One region of the Paenibacillus sp. RUD330 genome, then DNA from elsewhere that is predicted to be linked to it. Evidence: predicted binding sites of a transcription regulator. Region 1 holds the regulator's gene; the other holds the start of a gene.
What was found. The regulator CtsR, encoded in region 1, represses protease genes until heat stress. The targets are predictions, from matches to a motif close to ATGGTCAATAAAGGTCAAACA.
Positions count from the first base shown of each region.

Region 2: a site for CtsR is predicted at 2,792-2,812, ahead of clpP (ATP-dependent Clp endopeptidase proteolytic subunit ClpP). Genes of this name have one in related genera too.

Region 1 covers NZ_CP022655.2:694,319-702,487, forward strand. The annotation lists tRNA gene CIC07_RS03095 (tRNA-Ala) at 1-45, shown strand, start outside; rRNA gene CIC07_RS03100 (23S ribosomal RNA) at 266-3,194, shown strand; rRNA gene rrf (5S ribosomal RNA) at 3,370-3,486, shown strand; gene CIC07_RS03110 (GNAT family N-acetyltransferase) at 3,728-4,903, shown strand; gene CIC07_RS03115 (CtsR family transcriptional regulator) at 5,236-5,700, shown strand; gene mcsA (protein-arginine kinase activator protein McsA) at 5,728-6,243, shown strand; gene mcsB (protein-arginine kinase McsB) at 6,317-7,402, shown strand; gene clpC (ATP-dependent protease ATP-binding subunit ClpC) at 7,399-8,169, shown strand, end outside.
Region 2 covers NZ_CP022655.2:300,730-308,898, reverse strand. The annotation lists gene gap (type I glyceraldehyde-3-phosphate dehydrogenase) at 108-1,112, opposite strand; gene CIC07_RS01435 (sugar-binding transcriptional regulator) at 1,278-2,303, opposite strand; tRNA gene CIC07_RS01430 (tRNA-Arg) at 2,534-2,608, shown strand; gene clpP (ATP-dependent Clp endopeptidase proteolytic subunit ClpP) at 2,898-3,479, shown strand; gene CIC07_RS01420 (SIMPL domain-containing protein) at 3,538-4,329, opposite strand; gene CIC07_RS01415 (HPr family phosphocarrier protein) at 5,437-5,706, opposite strand; gene whiA (DNA-binding protein WhiA) at 5,842-6,774, opposite strand; gene CIC07_RS01405 (gluconeogenesis factor YvcK family protein) at 6,779-7,765, opposite strand; gene rapZ (RNase adapter RapZ) at 7,778-8,169, opposite strand, start outside.

The DNA.
Region 1 (8,169 bases):
CTTGCAAGCAGGAGGTCAGGAGTTCGATCCTCCTTGGCTCCACCATGCAACCACCATCGCAAGTTTTATGGAATGTCTTTATAGAGGTTATCCTCTGTATGAGAGATCTCCGTAAATACAATTTTTATTGGAAGTGTCTTTTGCTGAGGTCACACTCGGTAGGCGGCCCGACCGTAAAAACACTTGTTCCTTGAAAACTGGATACGAACCAATAAGAAATGCTGAAACATCCTTAGCTGTTTCTTAACCAGGCTATACAGCCTCAGGTTAAGCTACTAAGAGCGCACGGAGGATGCCTAGGCGCCAGAAGCCGATGAAGGACGTGGCGAACCACGATAGGCCTCGGGGAGCTGTAAGCAAGCGTTGATCCGGGGATTTCCGAATGGGGAAACCCAGCTGGAGTAATGTCCAGTTACTGCAGAGTGAATACATAGCTCTGCGTGAGGCATACCAGGGGAACTGAAACATCTAAGTACCCTGAGGAAGAGAAAACAATAGTGATTCCGTCAGTAGCGGCGAGCGAACGCGGATTAGCCCAAACCAGGAGGCTTGCCTCCTGGGGTTGTGGGACGTCTCACATGGAGTTACAAAGGAATGGGTTAGGCGAAGAGGTCTGGAAAGGCCCGCTACAAGAGGTAAAAGCCCTGTACCCAAAAGTCCATTCCCTCCGAGACGGATCCCGAGTACCGCGAGACACGTGAAACCTCGTGGGAATCCGGCAGGACCATCTGCCAAGGCTAAATACTCTCTGGCGACCGATAGTGAAGCAGTACCGTGAGGGAAAGGTGAAAAGCACCGCGGGAGCGGAGTGAAATAGAACCTGAAACCGTGCGCTTACAAAAAGTCAGAGCCCTCTATATGGGTGATGGCGTGCCTTTTGTAGAATGAACCGGCGAGTTACGTTCACGTGCAAGGTTAAGTCGGGAAGACGGAGCCGCAGCGAAAGCGAGTCTGAATAGGGCGCCATAGTACGTGGATGTAGACCCGAAACCGTGTGATCTACCCCTGTCCAGGGTGAAGGTGCGGTAACACGCACTGGAGGCCCGAACCCACGAATGTTGAAAAATTCGGGGATGAGGTGGGGGTAGCGGAGAAATTCCAATCGAACTCGGAAATAGCTGGTTCTCCCCGAAATAGCTTTAGGGCTAGCCTCGGTGTTGAGCATGCTGGAGGTAGAGCACTGATTGGGTGCGGGGCCCGCCAAGGGTTACCAAGTCCAGTCAAACTCCGAATGCCAGTCATGTATAACCGGGAGTCAGACGGTGAGTGCTAAGATCCATCGTCAAGAGGGAAACAGCCCAGATCATCAGCTAAGGTCCCCAAGTGTGTGTTAAGTGGGAAAGGATGTGGAGTTGCCCAGACAACCAGGATGTTGGCTTAGAAGCAGCCACCATTTAAAGAGTGCGTAATAGCTCACTGGTCGAGTGACTCTGCGCCGAAAATGTAACGGGGCTAAACACACCACCGAAGCTATGGCATGTACTTTAGAGTACTTGGGTAGGGGAGCGTTGTGTATAGGTTGAAGTCAGACCGCAAGGACTGGTGGACAGTACACAAGTGAGAATGCCGGTATGAGTAACGAAAAGATCAGTGAGAATCTGATCCGCCGTAAGCCTAAGGGTTCCTGAGGAAGGTTCGTCCGCTCAGGGTAAGTCGGGACCTAAGGCGAGGCCGAAAGGCGTAGTCGAAGGACAACAGGTTGATATTCCTGTACCACCGTAAGCCGTTACGAGCAATGGAGTGACGCAGAAGGGTAGTGACGCGGACCGATGGATGTGTCCGTCCAAGCAGTGAGGCTGGTTTGTTGGCAAATCCGCAAACCGTAAGGCTGGGCTGTGATGGGGAGGGAAATTTTAGTACCGAAGGTCATGATCTCCAGCTGCCAAGAAAAGCTTCTAGCCAGGCGAAGGTGCCCGTACCGCAAACCGACACAGGTAGGCGAGCAGAGCATGCTAAGGCGCGCGGAGTAACTCTCGTTAAGGAACTCGGCAACATGACCCCGTAACTTCGGGAGAAGGGGTGCCTCGGTAGGGTGAATAGCCCGAGGGGGCCGCAGTGAAAAGGCCCAAGCGACTGTTTAGCAAAAACACAGGTCTGTGCGAAGCCGTAAGGCGAAGTATACGGGCTGACGCCTGCCCGGTGCTGGAAGGTTAAGGGGAGCGGTTAGGGGCAACCCGAAGCTGTGAACCGAAGCCCCAGTAAACGGCGGCCGTAACTATAACGGTCCTAAGGTAGCGAAATTCCTTGTCAGGTAAATTCTGACCCGCACGAATGGCGTAACGACTTGGGCGCTGTCTCAACGAGAGATCCGGTGAAATTTTAATACCTGTGAAGATGCAGGTTACCCGCGACAAGACGGAAAGACCCCATGGAGCTTTACTGCAGCTTGATATTGGACTTTGGTACGATCTGTACAGGATAGGTGGGAGCCTAGGAAGCCGGAGCGCCAGCTTCGGTGGAGGCACCGTTGGGATACCACCCTGATCGTATCGGAGTTCTAACCTGGTACCGTGAAACCGGTACAGGGACCGTGTCAGGCGGGCAGTTTGACTGGGGCGGTCGCCTCCTAAAATGTAACGGAGGCGCCCAAAGGTTCCCTCAGAATGGTTGGAAATCATTCGCAGCGTGCAAAGGCATAAGGGAGCTTGACTGCGAGACCTACAAGTCGAGCAGGGACGAAAGTCGGGCTTAGTGATCCGGTGGTACCGAATGGAAGGGCCATCGCTCAACGGATAAAAGCTACCCTGGGGATAACAGGCTTATCTCCCCCAAGAGTCCACATCGACGGGGAGGTTTGGCACCTCGATGTCGGCTCATCGCATCCTGGGGCTGAAGTAGGTCCCAAGGGTTGGGCTGTTCGCCCATTAAAGCGGTACGCGAGCTGGGTTCAGAACGTCGTGAGACAGTTCGGTCCCTATCTGTCGTGGGCGCAGGAAATTTGAGAGGAGCTGTCCTTAGTACGAGAGGACCGGGATGGACGTACCGCTGGTGTACCAGTTGTTCCGCCAGGAGCACCGCTGGGTAGCTACGTACGGACGGGATAAGCGCTGAAAGCATCTAAGCGCGAAGCCCCCCTCAAGATGAGATTTCCCAGTATGTAAGACCCCTGGTAGACGACCAGGTTGATAGGTTCGGGGTGGAAGCGCAGCAATGCGTGCAGCTGACGAATACTAATCGGTCGAGGGCTTATCCTATGGATCAAGCATCACGGGAGATCGTCGCAAGACGATGAACGTGGGCGAGACATGGCGAGAATGAATCCGAATACGATTCGCTGGTCATGTAAGAAAAAGCAAATGGACTCAGCATCCATCCTATTGGTTCGATCCAGTTTTCAAGGCGCAAGCCACGTCTTGAACACGCGTAACGTTTGGTGGCGATGGCGGAAGGGAACCACGCGTACCCATCCCGAACACGACCGTTAAGCCTTCCAGCGCCGATGGTACTTGGACCGCAGGGTCCTGGGAGAGTAGGACGTCGCCAAGCACAGAGTGAAGCCTGATCCGCGAGCAATCGCCGATCAGGCTTTTTTTGATTTTTTTCCTCAAGAAAGCATTCCTGCCATGGAGAGCTTAAACCCAAATGAACCTTAAAAACGTGTAAAGCTAAGGGGGGAAACCGTTTGCGGCGTTTAAAATGAACCCTATTAAAAGGATGCAAGTGGGAAAAAAATACAATATGTGTCATAATACATCTATACCTAACATCTTGGGGAAGCGGGTGCAGGATGAAGATCAGAACTTTGAAGCCGGAAGAATTCGATGAACATATGAAGCTTAGCCAATACGCCTTTCAAATGGAGCTTTCCGCTGAGGAGCTGGAGCAGGCCAAGGCAAGAGCCAAGTGCGAGGAAGTTATCGTAGGTGTCGAGCAGGAACGTATCGTTTCCCAGGTCAGAATCATTCCCTTCGAGGTGAACTGGAACGGCATCGTGCTGAAGATGGGCGGAGTCTCTTCTGTCGCAAGCTGGCCGGAATCGAGGCGCTCCGGGCATGTGGGCAAGCTGCTCCGTCATGCAATGGAAGAGATGAAAGCGAACGGCCAGTCCATTTCTATGCTGGCGCCGTTTTCGATCGGATTTTACCGCAAATACGGCTGGGAGCTGTTCATCGACCGGGTCAAGTACACCTTGGCGACGGACAAGCTGCCTCAACGGATGCACAACAACGGCAAAGTCGAACGGATACAAGTGCGTGATCATGCCGAGCTGCTGGGCATCCTTTACGAGACCTATTCGGAGGGCTTCAATGGAACGCTGGCCAGAACGGCGGATTGGTGGGAGCATTCGGTCTTCAAGCGGAAGCAGGGAAGTGCGGTGCTGTACCGGACCCAGAACGGAACGCCGGAAGGATATGCCCTCTACAAGGTGAAGGACAGGCGTCTCGACATCCATGAGCTCGTCTATCTGACCGAAGAGGCGAGGGTGGGGCTGTGGAATTTCTTCAGCAATCATGATTCCATGATCGAATCCGCTGTTCTGCACACCTATTCGGGGGATCCGCTGCCTTATCAGCTCACCGATCCGCGCATCGAGCAGAGCATCCATCCTTATTTCATGGTTCGCATCGTCGATGTCCAATGGCTCGTCAAGCAGCTTCCGTTCCAGCCTGGAGTCCGGGATCAGTTCGTCCTCCAGATTCATGACGAGGATGCATCCTGGAATGACGGCTTGTGGATGCTGGACATCACGGATGAGGGCAAGGGCAGCCTTTCCCGATATCAGGATGGAACTTCGTCCAAACGGCTGGATCTCTCCATCGGAACTTTGGCCTCCCTTCTTATCGGATACAAGTCCGCCCGGGATTTGCAGCAGATGGATCATATCTCCGGTCCGCGCTCGGAGGCCGTCCGTCTGGGCAGCCGGATCCCTGACGCGATGACGAATTTCATGGACTTCTTCTAGCCGGAGTATAAAGCGGGCCGTCTTATCCCAAGCTGGTAACGACAGCAGGGCGAGGCGGCTTTTCCTATATAGTTGGCAGCAGTGGAAGTTCCCTTGACCTTTTCTGAAAAAGGAGTATAATCAAGGTATAAGTCAAAGAAAGTCAAAGTCAGTTGAGTCTGATCCAGCCTTATGCAAGGCGAAGATCCTTTTCTTCCGGTTCCCGTTCGCGGGTCGTAATTTGCGCCGATGAGGGAATGCTACAGGGACGCATCCGGCCTTTGGCTGTTTGGCTTCTAACCGCAATTCAAGAAAAATCCTGAAGGTGCCCCCGGCATAGGGAGGTGGGTGATATGCGAAACATTTCCGATGCATTGGAGCAGCATTTGAAGCAGCTGCTTCAGGACAGTCCCGAAGGTGCGGTGGAAATACAGCGCAACGAATTGGCGGACAGCTTCTCCTGCGTGCCGTCGCAGATCAATTATGTCATCAGTACCCGCTTCACGCTCGAGAAGGGATACCTCGTGGAGAGCAAGCGAGGGGGAGGAGGCTATATCCGAATCCAACGGATCGAGCTGCCTGCGCTCAAAGCCATCCACGGCCATATTCATCATACGATCGGCAATCAAGTCGATCAAAGCGCCGCCGAAGGACTTATTTACCAATTGGAGGAAGCTTTGTTCATTTCCAAGCGAGAGGGAAGCCTGCTCCGGGCGGCTGTATGCCGGGAGTCCATCGCAATCAAGCTGCCGCAGCGCGACGAGCTTCGGGCCAGGCTGCTGAAGGCGATGCTCATCTCGCTTCTGGGTAAGCAATAGAGAAGGACCGGTGAGGAGGGACGCGGCATGCTTTGTCAGGAATGCGGCAAAAGGCCGGCAACGCTTCATTTTACCAAGATCGTCAACGGAGAGAAGACGGAGTTCCATATTTGCGAAGCCTGCGCCCGCGAAAGGGGAGAGGGCATTCCGGGAGCTCCCAACGGCTTTTCCATCCACAGCCTGCTGTCGGGGCTTATGGATTTCGAGCCTGCGGCAAGCTTGGCAGGGACGAAGCAGGCGGTGCCGCGCTGCGAGGAATGCGGTCTTACGTATTCGCAGTTCTCCAAGCTCGGAAGGTTCGGCTGCAGCTCCTGCTACAAGCATTTCGGGGAAAGGCTCGATCCTCTGCTGAAGAGAGTGCATGGCAATACGGTTCATGTCGGCAAGATTCCCCGCCGCTCGGGCGGACGGATTCAAACGCAGAGGGAAATCGACCGGCTGAGGCAGGAAATGAAGAGCTCGATCCAGAAAGAAGAGTTCGAAGCCGCCGCCAAGCTCAGGGACGAGATCCGCGAGCTGGAGAAGCAGATCAAGGAAGCCTGATGGTTGGAAGCATCCAGATAGACATCACAAGCGCAGCTTCCGCAAGGCGGCTGCACGGTAGGGAGGGATTGGATTGGCAGCCAACCGGTTTGCCCAGAAGGCGCTGAGCGAGTGGATGAAGGGAGACGGACCCGATTCGGATATCGTCTTCAGCAGCCGGGTAAGAATCGCCCGCAACCTGCACAATTATCCCTTTCCGATTCTGGCCACCAGCCAGCAGTCCGCGGAAGTCATGAGCAAGCTTGCTTCCGTGGCGCAGGAAGGGAAGCTTGAGCCGATCGGCCCGTTCGAGACGGTCGTGCTTTCGGATCTCAGCGAGCTTGAGCGCAGGGTGCTGGTGGAGAAGCATCTGATCAGTCCCGCGCTGGCGAACGAGGCCCGTGCGGGAGCGGTCGTCATGAGCGAGAACGAATCCGTCAGCATTATGATTAACGAAGAGGATCATTTGCGCATCCAATGTTTATATCCGGGTTTCCAGGTCCAGGAGGCATGGAAGCTGGCCAGCAAAATCGACGACATTTATGAGGAGGCCGTCGACTATGCTTTTGATGAGAGACGCGGATTTCTGACCAGCTGTCCCACCAACGTGGGAACCGGCATCCGCGCATCCGTCATGATGCATCTGCCGGCGCTCGTGCTCACGCAGCAGATCAACCGGATCCTCTCCGCCATCACCCAAGTGGGGCTGGCCGTGAGGGGGCTCTACGGCGAGGGAAGCGAGGCGCTCGGCAATCTGTTCCAGATTTCCAACCAGATCACTCTGGGCCAGTCCGAGGATGAGATCATCGACAATCTGCATGGCGTCGTCAGGCAGATCATCGAGCATGAAAAGGCGGCCCGCGAGCGTCTGCAGGCGGAGTCCCGCCTGCGGCTCGAGGATCGTGTGATGAGATCTTACGGCATCCTGTCGCATGCCGCGATCATGGATTCCAAGGAATCGGCCCAGAGATTGTCGGATGTTCGGCTTGGCATCGATCTGGGCATGATTCGGGAAGTTTCCCCGCAGGTTATGAATGAGTTGATGGTAATGACCCAGCCTGGCTTCCTGCAGCAGGCATTCGAGGAGAAATTGAATACGGAGCAGCGCGATGCAAGGCGCGCGGAGCTGATCCGCAGCCGGCTGCTCCCTGTAACCCATGATGGAGGTGCTTACGAATGATGTTTGGACGATTTACGGAACGTGCGCAGAAGGTGCTTGCTCTCGCCCAGGAAGAGGCGGTGCGGCTTGGACATAACAATATCGGCACGGAGCATATTCTGCTCGGCCTCATTCGGGAAGGCGAAGGCATCGCGGCCAAAGCTCTGATCGCGCTCGGCCTGGGACTCGAGAAAATACAGGATGAGGTGGAATCGCTCATCGGCCGCGGCCAAGAGCAGCCCAGCAACATCGCCTACACGCCCCGTGCGAAGAAGGTCATCGAGCTGTCCATGGACGAAGCCCGCAAGCTGGGGCACACGTACGTCGGCACGGAGCATATCCTGCTCGGCTTGATCCGCGAAGGCGAAGGCGTGGCCGCCCGCGTGCTGAACAACCTCGGCATCAGCCTGAACAAGGCGCGGCAGCAAGTGCTGCAGCTGCTCGGCAGCAGCGAGGCGGTATCGAGCAACCACGGAGCGCCGGCCAACGTCAGCACGCCGACCCTGGACGGCTTGGCACGCGACCTGACAGCCTCCGCCCGTGAAAACAACCTGGATCCGGTCATCGGACGCAGCAAGGAGATCGAGCGCGTCATCCAGGTTCTCAGCCGCCGGACGAAGAACAATCCTGTGCTGATCGGCGAGCCCGGCGTCGGCAAGACGGCGATCGCCGAAGGCCTGGCGCAGAAGATCATCGCCAACGAAATTCCCGAGACGCTTCGCGACAAGCGCGTCATGACGCTGGATATGGGCTCCGTCGTGGCAGGCACCAAGTATCGCGGCGAATTC
Region 2 (8,169 bases), 390 kb from region 1:
CTCGCCCTCCCGGTAGTGATTTCTATGGATAAAACATTGCTAAAGAGGAGAACGATCAATCGTCTCTCCTCTTTAGCTGTGGAATCGTCTATGCGATTAGGGACTTCTTACAGGCCTTTGGAAGCGATGTAAGCAGCCAGGTCGACGACACGGTTGGAGTAGCCCCACTCGTTGTCGTACCAGGAGATGACTTTGACCATGTTGCCTTCGACAACCATCGTCGACAGGGCGTCGATCGTGGAGGAAGCGGCATTGCCGTTGTAGTCGCTCGATACGAGCGGCTCTTCGGAGTAGAACAGGATGCCTTTCATGGAGCCTTCGGAAGCTTCCTTCAGGGCAGCGTTCACTTCTTCAACCGTCACATTCGATTTCACTTCGGCTACGAGGTCCGTTACGGAAACGTTTTTCGTAGGAACGCGCATAGCCATGCCGTTCAGCTTGCCTTTGAGCTCAGGCAGAACGAGGGATACGGCTTTGGCAGCGCCCGTGGAGGAAGGAATGATGTTTTCTGCGGCAGCGCGTGCGCGGCGCAGGTCCTTGTGAGGAACGTCCAGTACGGATTGGTCGTTCGTGTAGGAGTGGATCGTCGTCATCATGCCTTTTACGATGCCGAACTTGTCGTTCAGAACTTTGGCGAAAGGAGCCAGGCAGTTCGTCGTACAGGAAGCGTTGGAGATGACCGTGTGAGCGGAAGCGTCGTATTGGTCTTCGTTGACGCCCATGACGATCGTGATGTCTTCGTTTGTTGCCGGAGCGGAGATGATGACTTTTTTCGCTCCGCCTTTAAGGTGAAGCTCGGCTTTTTCTTTAGCCGTGAAGATGCCCGTCGACTCAACGACGATCTCGGCGCCTACGGAGCCCCAAGGCAGGTTTTCCGGGTTGCGCTCGGCAAAGACTTTGATCTCGCGGCCGTTGACGACAAGCGCGCCTTCTTTAGCTTCTACCGTAGCGTCCAGGACGCCGTGGGTGGTGTCATATTTCAGCAGGTGGGCCAGCGTTTTCGTGTCCGTCAGGTCGTTCACAGCGACGATTTGAACCTCGCTGTTGTTCAGTGCTGCGCGGAAGACGTTGCGTCCGATACGGCCAAATCCGTTAATACCAACTTTAACCATGGTTGATATTCCTCCTGTTAAATGAAGTTTGATGATGCATCTATCTCAAAGCAATTCGCATGCCCTGCCCCTGGCAGGCGCAGAGCCCGCGGATTGCCATGAAAACAAGTCTGTCCCCGCGGCGCCTGGAAGGACAAGAACCATTATCGCCTTGCGGCATGGCTCTTATTCCGTCAGCGCCGCGATTTCGAGGGCGGCCGCCTCGTCGGTGACGAGGATGTCCTCGTGGCCGAATCTCAGCACCGCCGAGATGGCCTCCGCCTTGGAGCGGCCGCCGGCCACCCCGATGACGACCTCGGTCGTCACGATGTCTTCGAGCCGGATGCCGGCGGTCTGCATCTTGTGCACGACGTTGCCGCTGCGGTCGAAATAGTAGCCCCAGGCTTCGGCAAGCGCGCCGTCGGCCTTGAGCGAGTCGACCAATCCGCCGTCGATCCGTCTGCGCCGGGCCATCACCATGGCGTCTCCGATGCCGTGGATGACGATGCGGGCGCTGCGGATGACCTCGACGATCTCCTTCACTCCGGGCTCCTGCATGAGGCTTGTGTAGGCCTCTTCGCTGAGATGGTCCGGGACGTGGAGCATCCGGTACTGCGCACCCGTCCGCTTGGCCATCGTCGAGACGATCGTGCTCGCCTGGTATTCCAGGCTCTCTCCGAGCCCTCCTCGCGCCGGCACGAACAGGTTGCTCCGGCGCGGCGAGCTCGAGGCGAGCTGCGAGGCGACGCCCGCAAGCGTCGTGCCCCCGGTCACCGCCACGACATCCCGCTCGCCCAGCACCTGCAGGAGCGCCGCGGCTCCGGCACGGCCAAGCTCCCGCTTGGAGCTGTCCGACTTCTCGGAATCGCCGGGCACGATGATGACCTTCTGCAGGCCGAAGCGCTGCTTGAGCTTCTCCTCCAGGTCGCTGAGGCCGAGCAGCCCTCCGAGCTCGGGCTCCATCTCCTCCAGCAGCCGCCGTCCGGCCGGGCTGATGGACATGCCGGAGGACTTGATCTCCAGCAAGCCCTGCTCCTTCAGGAAATCCGTCTCCGCCCTCAGCACCCTCTCTGTCATCGACAGGGAGGCAGCCAGCGTCCGGCGGCCGATCATATCCGAGAGCATGACTTGGTGCAGGATCGCATAACGGCGGCGGAGCGTATCGACGAGATCCGGAACGAGCTGACGCTGCAAATCAATAATGCTGCGCATGAGCGCCCCCACTCCACTCGTGCATGGCCGTCATGGGACATTTTTCGTCCCGGCCATTCATTTTACGTCCCACACCATTATTTTACCTCTTTTAGATAACCCCCGCAAGTGAGGAATACCCGATGAAAACGGTTGCCGACACCCAATTTTCGGATTTCTTTTCCTGGAAACCTTTAGTGTTGCTTTTTCCTGCCAGCTGTTATACAATCTTAGACGTTACGTTTTTACAAGCGCCCGTGGTCCAATGGATATGACGTAGGCCTCCGGAGCCTGAGATCTAGGTTCGATTCCTAGCGGGCGCGCCAATTTACACATATGGCTTCATTACATAGAAGGACCGGCATTCGTGCCGGTCCTTTTTTTGCATCCGGAGGAGATCGGCCTATGATCGGGAGAGCGCCTCGCCGCTCGTGCTGCCGGAGGCGGAAGATCCGGGTTTAGAGAATAAGGAAGCCGGTTAAAATGGGCTATTGAAGGCTGCCTCGACCTCTTTGACCAAATTTGACTTTAAAATCGCAATCCATTAAAATGAGAAAGCAGCACCCCGCATATCCACTATTTATGAAGGTTATAAGGAGGGACTCGCACTTGGACATGAATTTTGTGCCTATGGTCATCGAGCAAAGCAACCGCGGTGAGCGCGCCTATGATATTTATTCCCGGCTGCTCAAGGACCGCATCATCTTCCTCGGCACCGGCGTCAACGATGTGGTGGCCAACTCCATCATCGCCCAAATGCTGTTCCTTGCAGCGGACGATCCGGAGAAGGACATCTCGCTTTATATCAACAGCCCCGGCGGCTCCATCACGGCCGGCATGGCGATCTACGACACGATGCAGTTCATCAAGCCGGATGTCTCTACGATCTGCGTCGGCATGGCGGCTTCCATGGGCGCGTTCCTGCTGACAGCAGGCGCCAAGGGCAAGCGGTACGCGCTGCCGAACAGCGAGGTCATGATCCATCAGCCGCTCGGCGGAGCCGAAGGCCAGGCGAGCGACATCGAGATCCGTGCCCGCCGCATCCTCAAGATGCGCGACAAGCTGAACGCCATCCTGTCCGAGCGCACCGGCCAGCCGCTGGAGCGCATCGAGAAGGACACCGACCGCGACAACTTCATGAGCGCGGAAGAGGCGACGGCTTACGGCCTCGTCGACAAAGTCATCGAGAAGCTGTAAGCTCGGCAGAATAGACAAAAAAAGCAGCCCCCGGATTTTCTTGGGGGCTGCTTTTTTTCTATTTGAGCGAGAACAAAACCGTAATGTCGGAGGTGACGTCCACCTCGCCTGCATCCACGACGGTGTTGGCCGAGGAATCCGACGCTGCCGCCACTTTCATCTGTGCCCTCTCGAGGACCGGCTGCACGACCTGGGCCCCGTTCTCGGAGATCGAGACGACCTCGCCGAGCGTGCGGCCCGATGCCTGAGCCAGCGCCATCGCTTTGGCCTTGGCGGCCTCGACCGCCTTCTGCAGCGCCTGCTGCGTGTAGGCGTCTCCTTTTTCCGTTCCGAAGGAGATGTTGTTGATCCGATTGGCGCCCGCCGTTGCAAGACCGTCGACGAGATCGCCTGTCTTATCCATGTTGCGGTAGGAAATCTGGATGTCCTGCACCGCCGTGTATCCGGTCAGCACTTGGCCTTCCTTATCCGTATAGCGGTATTGCGGCTGCACCGAATAATTCGTCGTCTTCAGATCCTTCTCCGCGACTCCGTAAGTGCCTGTCAACGCCTTGCGCACGGCATCGTATTTCTTGGCCGCTCCAGCCTGCGCTTCCTTGGCCGTCTTGGCCGTCACCGACACGCCAGCCGATACATAGGCGATATCCGGCGCGACCGACACCTTGCCTGTTCCCGTTACCGCGACTGTGTTCAACACTGCATTCTCCGTTCCTGCGGCAAATGCCGGCTTGTTGAGCGGCTGACCGCCCAGTGCATTCCAGGCCATCAAAGATCCCGCTGTGATTCCCGCTGCAAGAAGCAGCACCTTGCTCTTATGCATCAGCCCGCCAGCCGCATTTCGTTTGTCCATTCCCAGCGCCTCCTTAGGTGTTGTCCTCTTGAAACGGCATGCAGATCCAAAAGGTTGCATTTACCATAAAGGATTGACGATATGGGTTACTTTGAGACCCGAAAGCGGACAGAGCCGAGTCTGAAGCCGGCTCAGTTTGAGAAGGGAAGGCCCGGCTTGCCGCAGATTTCAGCCTCAAGCCCGGTTCCATGCCGGGCATAACTTGCCGTATCGCCGGCTGCAGCACGGTTCGATTGACATCGGGCACACCTCCGCATCCGCCGCCTCCAGCAAGGGTTGATGTCGGAACCGCATTCAATTTCCGCCGGCTGCAGCACGGTTCGATTGACATCGGGCACACCTTCCGCATCCGCCGCCCCAGTTCAGTCCGATGCCGGGCATAACAGCCCGTATCAATAGCCTTCATTGCGATTGCATCGGACATGCCTTCGACATCCGCCTGCTCCAGCCCAATTCCATGTTATCGGACATACGATCCGCTATTTCAATGATTTCAGCCTATTTTGACTGTTATCGGACATACGATCCGCTATTTCAGGCCAAACATGTCCCTTCCATCCCTGTTAAAGAAAATAACGGATCTCATGTCCGTTAAATTTATTGTAATGGCAAAATTGAACCCAATAGCGGATCCTATGTCCGATACCGAATTCAATTTCGCCAAGGCCAATCCTGCGCCTCCAACGGCTATGCAGGATTGGATGCCCATGCCAGGATAGGCGTTGGCAACAAACCGTGACACCACCACCCGCCTATGCTCCAGTTCAACCGGCTATGCTCCAGTTCAACCGCCTATGCGCCAGTTCAACCCCCATGCTCCAGTTGACTGACTATGCGCCAGTTCAACCGACTAGCGCAGTGGCATACCTAGGGCGAGAAGCGATGCTACCCGAAAAACTGCGACTCCCCTGTCACCCCGCCCCACGCTCCCTTCCGACATTCCTAACGAGCATAACGATGGCGGATCAAAAGTTTCGCAACCCGCCAAAACCGCATTCAGCTCAAAACACTCCCGCGAATACCAGCCTGCGGAAATCAAAAAAAGCCCCCTGCGGGAGCTTTCGTGAAGACCGTCCGAGGCTGCGCATGCAGCGCCCGGAGGCTGATTTATTGGTTCTCGAGCTCTTCCTTGCTTACCAGGGAGACTAAAGCGTTTACAGCCTGCTCTGCATCCGAACCCTCGGCGCTGACGTAAACTTCCGTGCCGGAGCTGATCGCAAGGCTCATGATGCCCATGATGGACTTGGCGTTTACTTTCTTCTCGTCCTTTTCCACGAAAATCTCGGAAGAGAACTTGTTCGCTTCCTGCACGAAGAGTGCAGCCGGTCTTGCGTGAAGACCCGTCTTGAGTCTGACGACAACGGGTTGTCTGGTCATGAAATCTATACCCCCTAGTTCATTTTCACTGCTGCAACGGCGCTTCACGCGCTCGGTAACATCATCCGTTTCAGGTATGAGGAAATCTGGCCACGATTGCTACCATTATACCATCGGCCCGTGTAAGTTAAAAGTTCAGCTTCCACGCAATTTTTCGGCCAGCTCGTCGATCTTGCGAAGCCTGTGGTTCACGCCGGACTTGCTGACGGAGCCCTTCAGCATCTCGCCGACTTCCTTGAGGTTCATGTCGGGATGCAGAAGCCGGATCTCCGCCACCTCGCGGAGCTTCTCGGGCAGGTTCTCCAGCCCCATTTCCTTCTGCAGCAGACGGATGTTGTCGATCTGGCGCACAGCCGCCCCGATCGTCTTGTTGAGATTGGCCGTCTCGCAGTTGACGATGCGGTTGACGGAGTTCCTCATGTCGCGCATGATGCGGACATCCTCGAATTTGAACAAAGCCTGATGAGCGCCGATGATGTTCAGCAGCTCGATGATCTTCTCGCCTTCCTTGATGTAGAAGATGAATCCCTTCTTGCGCTCGATGCATCGGGCGTTCAGCCCGAACTTGTTGGCCAGCGCCACCAATGCCCCGCAATGCTCCTCGTACATGCAGGAAATCTCCAAATGATAAGAGGAGCCTTCGGGGTTGTTGACGGAGCCGCCGGCCAGAAAAGCGCCGCGCAGGTAAGCGCGCTTGCAGCAAGGACGTTTGATCATATCCTTATCTATGCCCTGATTGAACATGAATCCTTCGGAAACGATGTTCAGATCCTTGAGAATTTCCTGGACCTTGGCCGGAATCCGGACAATGTAGACATTGTTCTTCTTCAGCCTCATCTTCTTGCGGACAAGCAGTTCGGTATGGACGTCGAAAATCTTCTTGATCAGGCTGTAGATCCGGCGCGCGATGGCCGCATTCTCCGTCGAGATGTCGAGGATGATCTTGCGGCTGGCCAAGTGGACCGATCCGTTCATCCGGATCAGAGCGGACAGCTCCGCCCGTTCGCAGCAGGCATCCTGGTTGTCCACGAGCGTCAATTCTTTTTTGGTCTGGGCCGCAAAGCTCATCTCTTCACCCCTTTCTTTGCATCCAGCTCTCTACAAGCTGATAGATATGATGGCTCAGGCGCACGGCATCATGCCGTAAATAAGTGCGGAACAACACGAGGCGGTCCGCGATGACCTTGTATCCCCGGCGCGTGACTTCGTCCAGATCGAGCTGGACAGCCTTCGCTCCCAATTCCGCGTAACGGTCCTGGACCTGCGGCGGAATCTCGCCGTCGTTGACGATGACGTAATCGAACAGCTGGTGGCCGATATGGCGGTGCACCGCTTCGAGATGATCGCTCACCGCATAATCGTCCGTCTCGCCCGGCTGGGTCATGACGTTGCAGATGAAAATCTTGATCGCATTCGACTGGACGATGCATTCCGCCAGCTTAGGCACGAGCAGGTTGGGAATAATGCTCGTGTACAGGCTGCCGGGTCCGATCAGGATCGCATCCGCCTCCTGGATCGCCTGGCATGCCTCCTCGAGCGGCTCCACGTCGGGAGGCTCGATGAACACCCGCTTGATCGGCTGCCCGGCCAGCGGAATATTGGACTCGCCCTCGACGATCGTTCCGTCCTCCAGCTCGGCCTTGAGCACGATCGCCTGATCCGACGCCGGCAGCACCGTGCCGCGCACGGCGAGCACCCGGCTCAGCTCCCTGACCCCGGTCACGAAGTCGCCGGATATATCCGTCATCGCCGCCAGCATGAGATTGCCGAGGCTGTGGCCGGCAAGTCCGGTGCCGCTCGGGAACCGGTATTGGAGCATCTCCGATAAAAGCGGCTCGACATCCGCCAGCGCCATGAGCACGTTGCGGATGTCGCCCGGAGGAGGAATTTGGAGCTCGCTGCGAAGGACGCCGGAGCTGCCGCCGTCATCGGCGACGGTGACGATCGCCGTGATGTCGAGCGGCTTCTCCTTGAGACCGCGGAGCATGACGGACAACCCCGTGCCGCCGCCGATGACGACGATTTTCGGAAGTGGAGTCTTTGTTTTGCTGCTTGCCATATAAGCCCCGCCTTATGGACGGTCACGTCCGGCATCGCGATGGCTCACCCGGACCGACTCCGTCTCGCTGCTGCCGAGCATGCGCCCGAGATATTCCGAAATGGCGACGGAACGGTGCTTGCCGCCCGTGCAGCCGATTCCGATGACGACTTGACTCTTGCCCTCTTTGCGGTATAAAGGAATCAAAAATTGCAGCATGTCGAGGAGCTTGGTCAGAAACGCCTGGGTATCCGGCCACTTCATAACATAATCATATACATCCTGATCCTGTCCGGTGCGCGGACGCAGATGCTCGACGTAATGGGGATTCGGCAGGAAGCGGACGTCGTAGATCAGATCGGCGTCGATCGGAATGCCGTACTTGAAGCCGAACGAGGTGACATTGACCGAGAACGGCGCCTGCT